2 regions of the Arthrobacter sp. Cr_A7 genome follow, and region 1 is predicted to be linked to the other one. Evidence: riboswitches for the same ligand, from Rfam matches in the RefSeq annotation. Region 1 holds a riboswitch; the other holds the start of a gene.
The links. Region 1 has a riboswitch for thiamine pyrophosphate ahead of P2Q66_RS08755 (ECF transporter S component). Riboswitches for the same ligand answer to the same signal wherever they lie in the genome.
Positions count from the first base shown of each region.

Region 2: it holds a riboswitch for thiamine pyrophosphate, as region 1 does, so the genes downstream of both, thiO (glycine oxidase ThiO) here and P2Q66_RS08755 (ECF transporter S component) in region 1, are expected to answer to the same signal.

Region 1 is NZ_JARHXQ010000141.1:18,125-22,443, reverse strand. It holds gene P2Q66_RS08775 (iron-containing redox enzyme family protein) at 1-275, opposite strand, end outside; gene P2Q66_RS08770 (DUF4383 domain-containing protein) at 343-798, opposite strand; gene P2Q66_RS08765 (hypothetical protein) at 914-1,120, opposite strand; gene P2Q66_RS08760 (heme-degrading domain-containing protein) at 1,117-1,668, opposite strand; TPP riboswitch at 1,755-1,893, shown strand; gene P2Q66_RS08755 (ECF transporter S component) at 1,951-2,574, shown strand; gene P2Q66_RS08750 (ATP-binding cassette domain-containing protein) at 2,574-4,127, shown strand; gene P2Q66_RS08745 (energy-coupling factor transporter transmembrane component T) at 4,124-4,319, shown strand, end outside.
Region 2 is NZ_JARHXQ010000230.1:753-5,071, reverse strand. It holds gene P2Q66_RS13745 (RNB domain-containing ribonuclease) at 1-1,336, opposite strand, end outside; gene thiE (thiamine phosphate synthase) at 1,415-2,149, opposite strand; TPP riboswitch at 2,177-2,295, shown strand; gene thiO (glycine oxidase ThiO) at 2,288-3,625, shown strand; gene thiS (sulfur carrier protein ThiS) at 3,622-3,858, shown strand; gene P2Q66_RS13725 (thiazole synthase) at 3,863-4,319, shown strand, end outside.

The DNA of each region.
Region 1 (4,319 bases):
TCGAAGGGCTTCTCCAGCATTTGCCGCACCTGGATCAGGCCGGGCTCCCACTCCCACTCGTCCGGCACACCTTCGAGGCCGGAGTAATGCAGTTCGTAGAGGCAGAAGAGGGCCAGCTGGACATCATCGTCGCCGATGATGTCCGTGACCCCGGCCAGCTTCCCGCCGACCAGCCGGCGCAGCCCGGAAAGGGACTCGCCGGCGCTGCCGGGGTGTCCTGCCACAACCCCCAACAGGGCGCTGCTGATGGGGCCTCTCGGTTCCGGAAGTTTCATGGTGCTCCTTGGGTTCGGGCGGTGTGCCGGTGCGGTGCCGTCTGCATTGACGGTCCGTCAAGAAAGGTCAGTTGCCACGGCCGGTGGCGGGAGTGCGCGGGGACAGCATGATGGCCAGGGCGATCATGGCCAGGCCCAGGACGAGGTGCAGCCAGTTGTCCGCACCGTTCTCCGGGATGAAGTTTGCCGGCGTGTTGTCTCCTATGAGGAGGCCATACAGCCAGAGCACCAGGTAGATGACCCCGCCGTACGTGAAGAAGTTCCTGGCCTGGCGGTGGGTCCGCGCCATGAGCAGGCCGGCGGCGCCGAAGAGGCAGTGGACAAGGTTATGGAGAATGGATACCTGGAACACACCCAGCAGCAGCGCCCCTGAACCGGGCCCTGCGAAACCGAGGGAATCATAGTTGCGGGTAACTCCGGGGACGAATCCCAGGATGCCAACGAGCAGGAACCCGGCGCCGGCGGCAATGGCAGACCACTGCAGGGCGGTTCGGACGCCCGGTGGGCGGGTGCTGACTGCCATGTCCTGTACTCCTCTCACGCCTGAAACAATATAGTAAGCATGATTACTAATAAAAGCTAAGCAGGCTTTGTTTCTGCGTTGAGGGATACGGAACCTTCCCCGTTCCGTCCTTTTCTTACGCCGGACCGGTCCAGGTGTAAGGGTTGGGGTGCTGCCCGCCGCTGGGGCCCTGCTCGTACCCCTGTTGCCATGCCTTGCCGACGGCGGACACCAGTTCGGCCAGCAGCGGATAGTAGGGATGGTCCGGGCCGATGAAGATCATCTCGTCCTCGGCTTTGTCCAGTGCCGCCCGGACGGCGTTGTCAGCGGGCCTGCCGGTCATGCCGGGCCGTCTGCCCCTGCCGGGCGCAGCACCTCACGCATGGCCTCCACCACCAGGTCATGGTCCTGCATCTGCGGGAGCCCGGAAACGGTGACGGTGGCTACCGCGCCCACACCGGAGACATAGACCGGGAAGGACCCGCCGTGCGCGGCGTACAGGGTTTGGTCGAACCAGCCCTGGTCCTCGATCCGACCGCCCCGGAGCCGGCCGCGAAGCCCCACCAGCAGCGAGGGAACCTCATACCGGGCGGCGGTGCGCTGCTTCGCCCGGATCCAGTGTTCGTTGTCCGGGGTGGCGCCGGGCAGGGCCACATGGAACAGGACCTGATCGCCTTTGGTGATGTCGATCGCGATGGGCAGGCCACGCTCCTTCCCCAGTTCCACAAGGAGAAGTCCAAGGTTCAGCGAGTCGTCCAGGGAGAAGCCGGGGAACTGGAGCTCATGGATCTCCCCCTCGATGCGGCCGATGAGGGCCTGCAGCGATCCTTCCGGCTGCGCGGCGTCAGAGTCCGGATCGAAGTCGGTCACATGCGGCTGATTAGCAGTCATGGCCCACAATCTACCCCTGTCCCGGTGTAAACTGGACTCCGCCCAGCAGGGCAGTTCTACCCAAGCATCATTCCATTCAGAGCATTACTTAACGACAGGGGAGCGCCGCCGTCGGGCACTGGCCAAGGCCGGGAACCGGAGGTGGGCGCTGAGAGTGCGGACAGCCGCAGACCCTCGAACCTGATCCGGTTAGTACCGGCGCAAGGGAGTCGAGTTCTCGAAGTCCGGCAACGGCAGTAGCCGCTTGCCGTGCTTTCCCCTCCTGTTTCCCAGGAGGATCACATGAGCACTGCAGCAATCAAGAAGACCACCAGCAAGTCCTGGCGCGTCGTGGACATCGTGGTGGCGGCCCTGATCGCCATCGCCGGCGGCGTCATCTTCTGGGCCTGGTCCCAGGGTGCGGCCGCGGTTTCCGCGCCGATGAACGCCGTTTACCCGCCCCTGACCGGCCTGATCGCCGGCGGCTGGATGATCCCGGCGGTGCTGGGCATGCTCATCATCCGCAAGCCCGGCGCGGCATTGTTCTGCGAAACCGTCGCAGCCACCGGAGAGCTCCTGATGGGCTCACAGTACGGCGCCTCCGTGCTGTTCTCGGGCTTCGTCCAGGGCCTAGGCGCGGAGATCATCTTCGCCATCTTCGTGTACAAGAAGTTCAACCTGCCCGTTGCGCTGCTGGCCGGCGCGGCGGCGGGCCTCTTCTGTGGCCTGAATGATTCCTTCGCGCCGTGGGGCTGGAACATCGCCTACTCGGGCGGCGACAAGCTGGCCTACATCATCTTCACCGCGATTTCCGGAGCGGTCATCGCCGGTGCACTGTCCTGGATCGCCACCCGGGGACTGGCGAAGACCGGGGTGCTGAGCTCCTTCGCCTCGCGCAAGGCAGCAACGGAGCCCGTCCTCTCCTGATGCAGGCACCTTCGCACCAGGCCGGGGCCGGAGCAGTGCCGCCGGCGGCCATCACCGCCCGCGGCTGGGGGTGGCGGCATGCCGGCCGCCCCAAGCCCGCGGTACACGGCCTTGACCTCGACATCGCGCCGGGGGAGCGGGTGCTCCTGCTCGGCCCTTCCGGTGCCGGCAAATCCACCCTCCTGCATGCCCTTGCCGGGGTTCTGGGCGACGCGAACGACGACGGCGAGGCGGGCGATTCGGACGAGTCAGGTTCGCTGCTCGTCGACGGCGTGTCCCCCCGCGGGCAGCGCGGCCATGCCGGGCTGATGCAGCAGGACCCCGAAACACAGGTGGTCCTCTCCCGCGTAGGCGACGACGTCGCCTTCGGCGCCGAAAACCTTGCCGTGCCCCGTGATGCCATCTGGACCCGCGTGCAGGAGGCGCTTGACGACGTCGGCCTGTCCCACCTGCCGCTGGACCATCCGACGTCGGCCCTGTCCGGCGGCCAAAAGCAGCGCCTCGCGCTGGCGGGCATCCTTGCGATGCGGCCCGGGCTGATCCTTTTGGATGAGCCCACCGCCAACCTGGACCCGGCGGGTGTGCTGGAGGTCCGCGACGCCGTGGCCCGGTGCCTGGACAAGACCGGCGCAACGCTGGTGGTGGTGGAGCACCGGGTGTCGGTCTGGAAGGACCTGGTGGACCGGATTGTGGTCTTGCAGCCCGGCTCGGCCTCTGATCCTGCGGTACTGCTGGACGGGCCTCCGGACCAGGTGCTGAGTGAGGCGCGGACCTTGCTGATGGCCGCCGGAGTGTGGGTGCCCGGTTATGTGCCTGCCACGCGTGCCCGTGCTGTCGTGCCGGCCGCGGGGACGGGAAATCTCCTGCTCGCCGCCGAAAAGCTGGCAGTGTCCCGGGAACGTCCGCGCCGCAGCGGGTTCCGCAGGATCCCGCCAGTCCCGGTGCAGGAAGACATCACCGCGCAGGTGCGGTCCGGCCAGGCGCTGGCTGTGGTGGGACCCAACGGTGCGGGAAAATCGACGTTCGCCCTGACCCTCGCGGGGCTCCTGGAGCCGGTTGCCGGCAAGGTTTCCGCCACCACCGACTTGAGCCGGGGAGCGGGAATCGACCCCTACAAGTGGAAAGCCGAGCAGCTGATCGAGCGGGTGGGGACGGTGTTCCAGGAACCCGAGCACCAGTTCGTTACCGGCAATGTGCTCGATGAACTGCTGTTCGGGCCCCGGCACCTGGGGCACGGCGAGGATCGCGTTGACGAACTGCTGGAACGGCTGCGGCTCACCGCGCTGGTGGACGCCAACCCGTACACACTTTCCGGCGGGGAGAAGCGGCGGCTCTCCGTGGCTACGGTCCTTGCAGCGAGCCCGCAGGTCCTGGTGCTGGACGAGCCGACGTTCGGCCAGGACGCCAACACGTGGGCGGAACTGGCATCCTTCCTCTCCGAACTCCTGGACGCGGGCACCGCAGTGGTGTCGGTGACCCACGATGCCGAATTCACCGCCGCGCTGGGCGGGACGGAGCTGCGGATGGCTGCAGCGGAACGGGTGGCACCATGAGGCAGCAGCTGAACCTGCGTGGCAACCACGCCCTCCTCACCCGCGCCAATCCGCTCAGCAAAGTGGCCGCCGTCGTCCTCATCACGGTGGTGCTGGCACTGTCCATCGACTGGGTCTCGGCCTCGGTGGCGCTGTTTTTTGAGTTCCTGCTGTTTCCGCTTGCCGGCCTGACCCTGACGCTGCTGTGGCAGC
Region 2 (4,319 bases), on a different contig from region 1:
TGCCGTTCCCGTTCCTGCCGTTTCCGTTTTTTCCGTTGCCGTTTTGCGGCTTGGACCCGGAAATGACGATTGCGTCGAATTCCTGGCCGATGTGGTTGACCAGCAGCGCCGCCTCCACGGTGTCCAGGGCCATGCGCTCCATCCGGGACGCCAGCTGGTCGGAGCCTGCCATGATGTCGGGCAGCGACGGCAGCGCCTCGCGCGCCCATGCAGGGACGTTGCCGCCGTTGCTCAGGGCCTCGCAGATCACCAGCACGAAGCGGTCCACCAGCCGGCGCAGCGGAGCGGTGGTGTGGGCGTAGGAGGCACCGATGGCGGACTGCACCGCGTCTTCCGGGACCACACCGTCAAAGGCGGTGTAGGAGGCGCCCCTGAACAGCATTCCCGCCGAATGCATGATGGCCAGCTGCCGGGGATCGGTGGGGTCCAGGGTCCGCAGGTATTCGCCGTAGCTGACTTCCCCGTCCCAAGGTTTGCCCAGCACTTCGGTCTGCAGCCGGAAGTGGTTGAGGGAGCGTTCATCCGGCGCGGGCATGGTGCGCAGGATACCCACCCTCCCTGCCAGCATGAGCTGGGCGGCGGCCATGCCCGTCATCAGCGAAATCTGCGCGTTCCAGTCCTCCACGGGAAGCTGCGGGGCGGCGGCGATGCGGTAGCCGCCGTCGGGAAGCTGGACGATCTCCTGTTCCGGCATGTTCAGGCTGGCGCCTTCACGGGCACGTTCCAGCTCCACGCGCTTGAGGCCAACCTCTTTGAGCAGCTGCAGTACGGGGGTTGCGTTGCCCGAATCCAGCTCAGCCTGCGCCCCCTTGTAGCTGAGCTTGGCCCGGCTGCGCATGCGCGCCCGCTTCACGGCGACGGAGGTGACTTCGGCGTCGCTGTCCAGCCGGAAATCCCAGACAAAGGCGGAACAGTCCTGCCCCGGCAGCAGGCTCCCGGCTCCCTCGCTGATGACTTCCGGATGCAGCGGAATCCGGCCGTCAGGGGCATAGAACGTCTGGCCGCGGCGCCGTGTTTCGGCGTCCAGGGGCCCGCCGGGCGTCACGAAGGAGGGAACATCGGCGATGGCGTACAGCACGTGGTACCCATCGCCGTCGGCCTCGATGAACAGGGCCTGGTCCAAATCCGTGGACGATGCAGGATCGATGGTGATAAACCCGACCCCGGTGAGGTCATAGGCCGGCAGCTGCAAGGCCGCGACGGCCGCTTCGGCATCCCTGACTGCGTGTACGGGGTATGGGCCGGGCAGTTCCAGTTCGGTCCGCAGGGCACCCAGGGCTTCCTCGAGGGCATTGTTGTGCTCGTGGACGTTGGGAGCCAGCCGATGATGTGACACGAAAATCAGCCTAGCCCGAAGAACCCCGATTTTGCATGGCATTGACGCCGCACGGGGCTGCGCCGTGTTGCGGCGTCTTTAGGGTGTGGCCCCGTCCAAGGCAGCGAGAAGGGCGGCGGCAGCGGCGGCAGGGTCATCGGCTTCCGTGATGGCACGCACCACAACGATCCGGCTCGCTCCTGCTTCCACAACCTGGTCCACATTGGAGTGGTCGATGCCGCCGATGGCGAACCAGGGCACCCCGCTCCCGGCCTCGGCCGAGGCTTCGGCGGCGTACTTCACCAGGTCCAGCCCGACGGCGGCCCTGCCGGGTTTGGTGGGCGTGGCCCAGACCGGTCCGACGCAGAAGTAGTCAAGCGCGGACGGTCCGGCTGCGGCAGCGAGGGCGGCGTCCACCTGCCCGGGGGCATGGCTGGAAAGCCCGATGGCGGCGTTGCCGTTGAGCAGGGTGCGGGCTGCATCCAACGGAAGGTCCTTCTGACCGATGTGGAACACCGGCGCACCGGACAACACGGCGATGTCCGCCCGGTCATTCACAGCCCACAGCCGGCCATGGCGCTGCGCCGCTTCCTTCAAAACCGCCAGCAGCTCCAGCTCCTCGGCCGCCTCGATGGCCTTGTCCCGCAACTGGATGATGTCCACGCCGCCGGCAAAGGCAGCATCCACGAACTGCCCGAAGTCCCCGCGGTCCCGGCGGGCATCAGTGCAGAGGTAAAGCCGGGCGCTGTTCAGGCCTGCAGTGCCTTCGGCATGGGTAAAGGCATCGGCGGCGGGGACTGCGGCAGCGGGGGCAGGGGACTGGGACACATTCATGGCTGCAAGCCTAGTTCCTCTACACTGGCCTCGTACTGCGGGAGCCCGCGGCAGCTGTCATAAAGCGCCGGGCTGAGAGGGCGTCAGAGCCGACCGCTTGACCTGATCCGGTTAATGCCGGCGTAGGGAAGGAGACACATGAGCACCCCAAACGTTGCCCCGCCCGGGGCTTCCTCCGGCGCCACCCGTGCCGACGTGGCCGTGATTGGCGGCGGAGTGGTTGGGCATGCCATCGCCTGGGAGGCGAGGCGTTCCGGACGGTCCGTCGTGCTGATCGATGACGCGCCCGGAGCCGGGGCCAGCTGGGCGGCTGCCGGAATGCTGGCGCCGGTGAGCGAGCTGCACTACCAGGAGGAGGACCTCCTGGAGCTCATGCTTGCCTCCTCCGCCCGGTGGCCGGGCTTTGCCGCGGAACTGGCCGCCGCTTCCGGCGAAAGTCCCGGGTACCTCACGACGCCGACGCTCGCCGTGGGTGCCGATGCTGCCGACCGCCGCGCCCTGATGGATTTGCGCGGGGTGCAGCAGGCCAGCGGCCTGTCCGTGGAGCCGTTGACTGTCAGGGAGGCCCGACGCCGGGAACCGCTGCTCAGCCCTGCCATCGCCTGCGCACTGGACACTCCCGCGGACCACCAGGTGGATCCCCGGCGCCTGGTGTCCTGCCTGCGGCGCGCGCTCGCCGCGCATGGCTCCGCCGTCGAAAGTAATGGAACAGACGTGGCGGGGGCCATCGACGGCTACGCCGTGCCGGACCGGGCCGCCGGGCTGGTCTGGGCGGACGGGGCAGTGGCCGGGGCCCTGCTCGCAGGCGGCGGCACGGTCCTGGCCCGCGAAACGATCGTTGCCAACGGCCTGGATGCCGCAGCCCTGGCGGGCCTGCCCGACGGCCTGCAGCTGCCGCTGCGGCCGGTGTATGGGGATATCCTGCGCCTGGCAGTGCCCCGACACCTCCAGCCGCTGGTGACCTCAACCGTCCGCGGGCTGGTCCACGGCGTCCCCGTGTATATCGTCCCGCGGCAGGACGGGACGGTGGTGATCGGAGCCACCCAGCGTGAGGATGCCCTTGCCGCAACACAAAGCGCACCGGCGGCCGGTGCCCGGGCTGCAGCGGGCGCTGTATCAGCAGGCGGGGTCTACCAGCTCCTCCGCGATGCCCAGGTCCTGGTGCCCGCCGTCGCCGAACTCGAACTGCTGGAATGCACAGCACGGGCGCGGCCCGGCACCCCGGACAACGCCCCGCTGCTGGGCCGGGTGCCGCTGGCCGGCGATCCGGCAGCCGGGGAATCCGCACACGTTGCGGGACTGATCATTGCCACCGGATTCTTCCGGCACGGCGTCCTCCTGGCCCCCGCAGCGGCGGCCATCTGCCGGGACCTTCTGGACGGCACGGCGGACGTCCGCTGGCAACCGTTCAACCCGGGCCGGTTTTCCGTGCGAGAACCGGCCGCCACCATCTTCAACATCAAGGAGACAGCATGAACATCACCCTGAACGGACAACAACATACGGTGGCTGACGGGGCCTCCATCACCATGCTCGTCAGCCAGGTCACCGGCCGCCCGCTCGCCGCTGATGGCCAGGCCCGCGACGGCGGCAAACTCGGCGTGGCGGTGGCGCACAACGCGCAGGTAGTACCCCGGAGCCAATGGTTCGCAACAGCGCTCGCCGACGGAGACGACGTCGAGCTCGTCACGGCAGTGCAGGGAGGCTGAGACCATGACCGAAACCACCACCATCACACCGGCCGGCGCCTCCGGCATGGACGACACACTGGTCATTGACGGCGTACCCCTGGCATCGCGGCTCATCATGGGCACCGGCGGCGCCCCAAGCCTGGACGGCCTCGGAGCCGCGCTCCTGGCATCCGGGACAGCACTGACCACCGTGGCCATGCGCCGCTATTCGACCGCGGAAACGGGCTCGCTTTTCCAGCTGCTCGTGGACCACGGCATCCGGGTCCTCCCCAACACCGCCGGCTGTTTCACGGCCCGTGATGCGGTCCTCACCGCCGAACTGGCCCGCGAGGCACTGGAAACCGACTGGGTGAAGCTTGAGGTCATCGCCGATGAGCACACCCTCCTCCCGGACGCCGTGGAACTGGTGGACGCCACCGAACAGCTGGTCAACCGCGGGTTCAAGGTGTTTGCGTACACCAACGATGATCCGGTCCTGG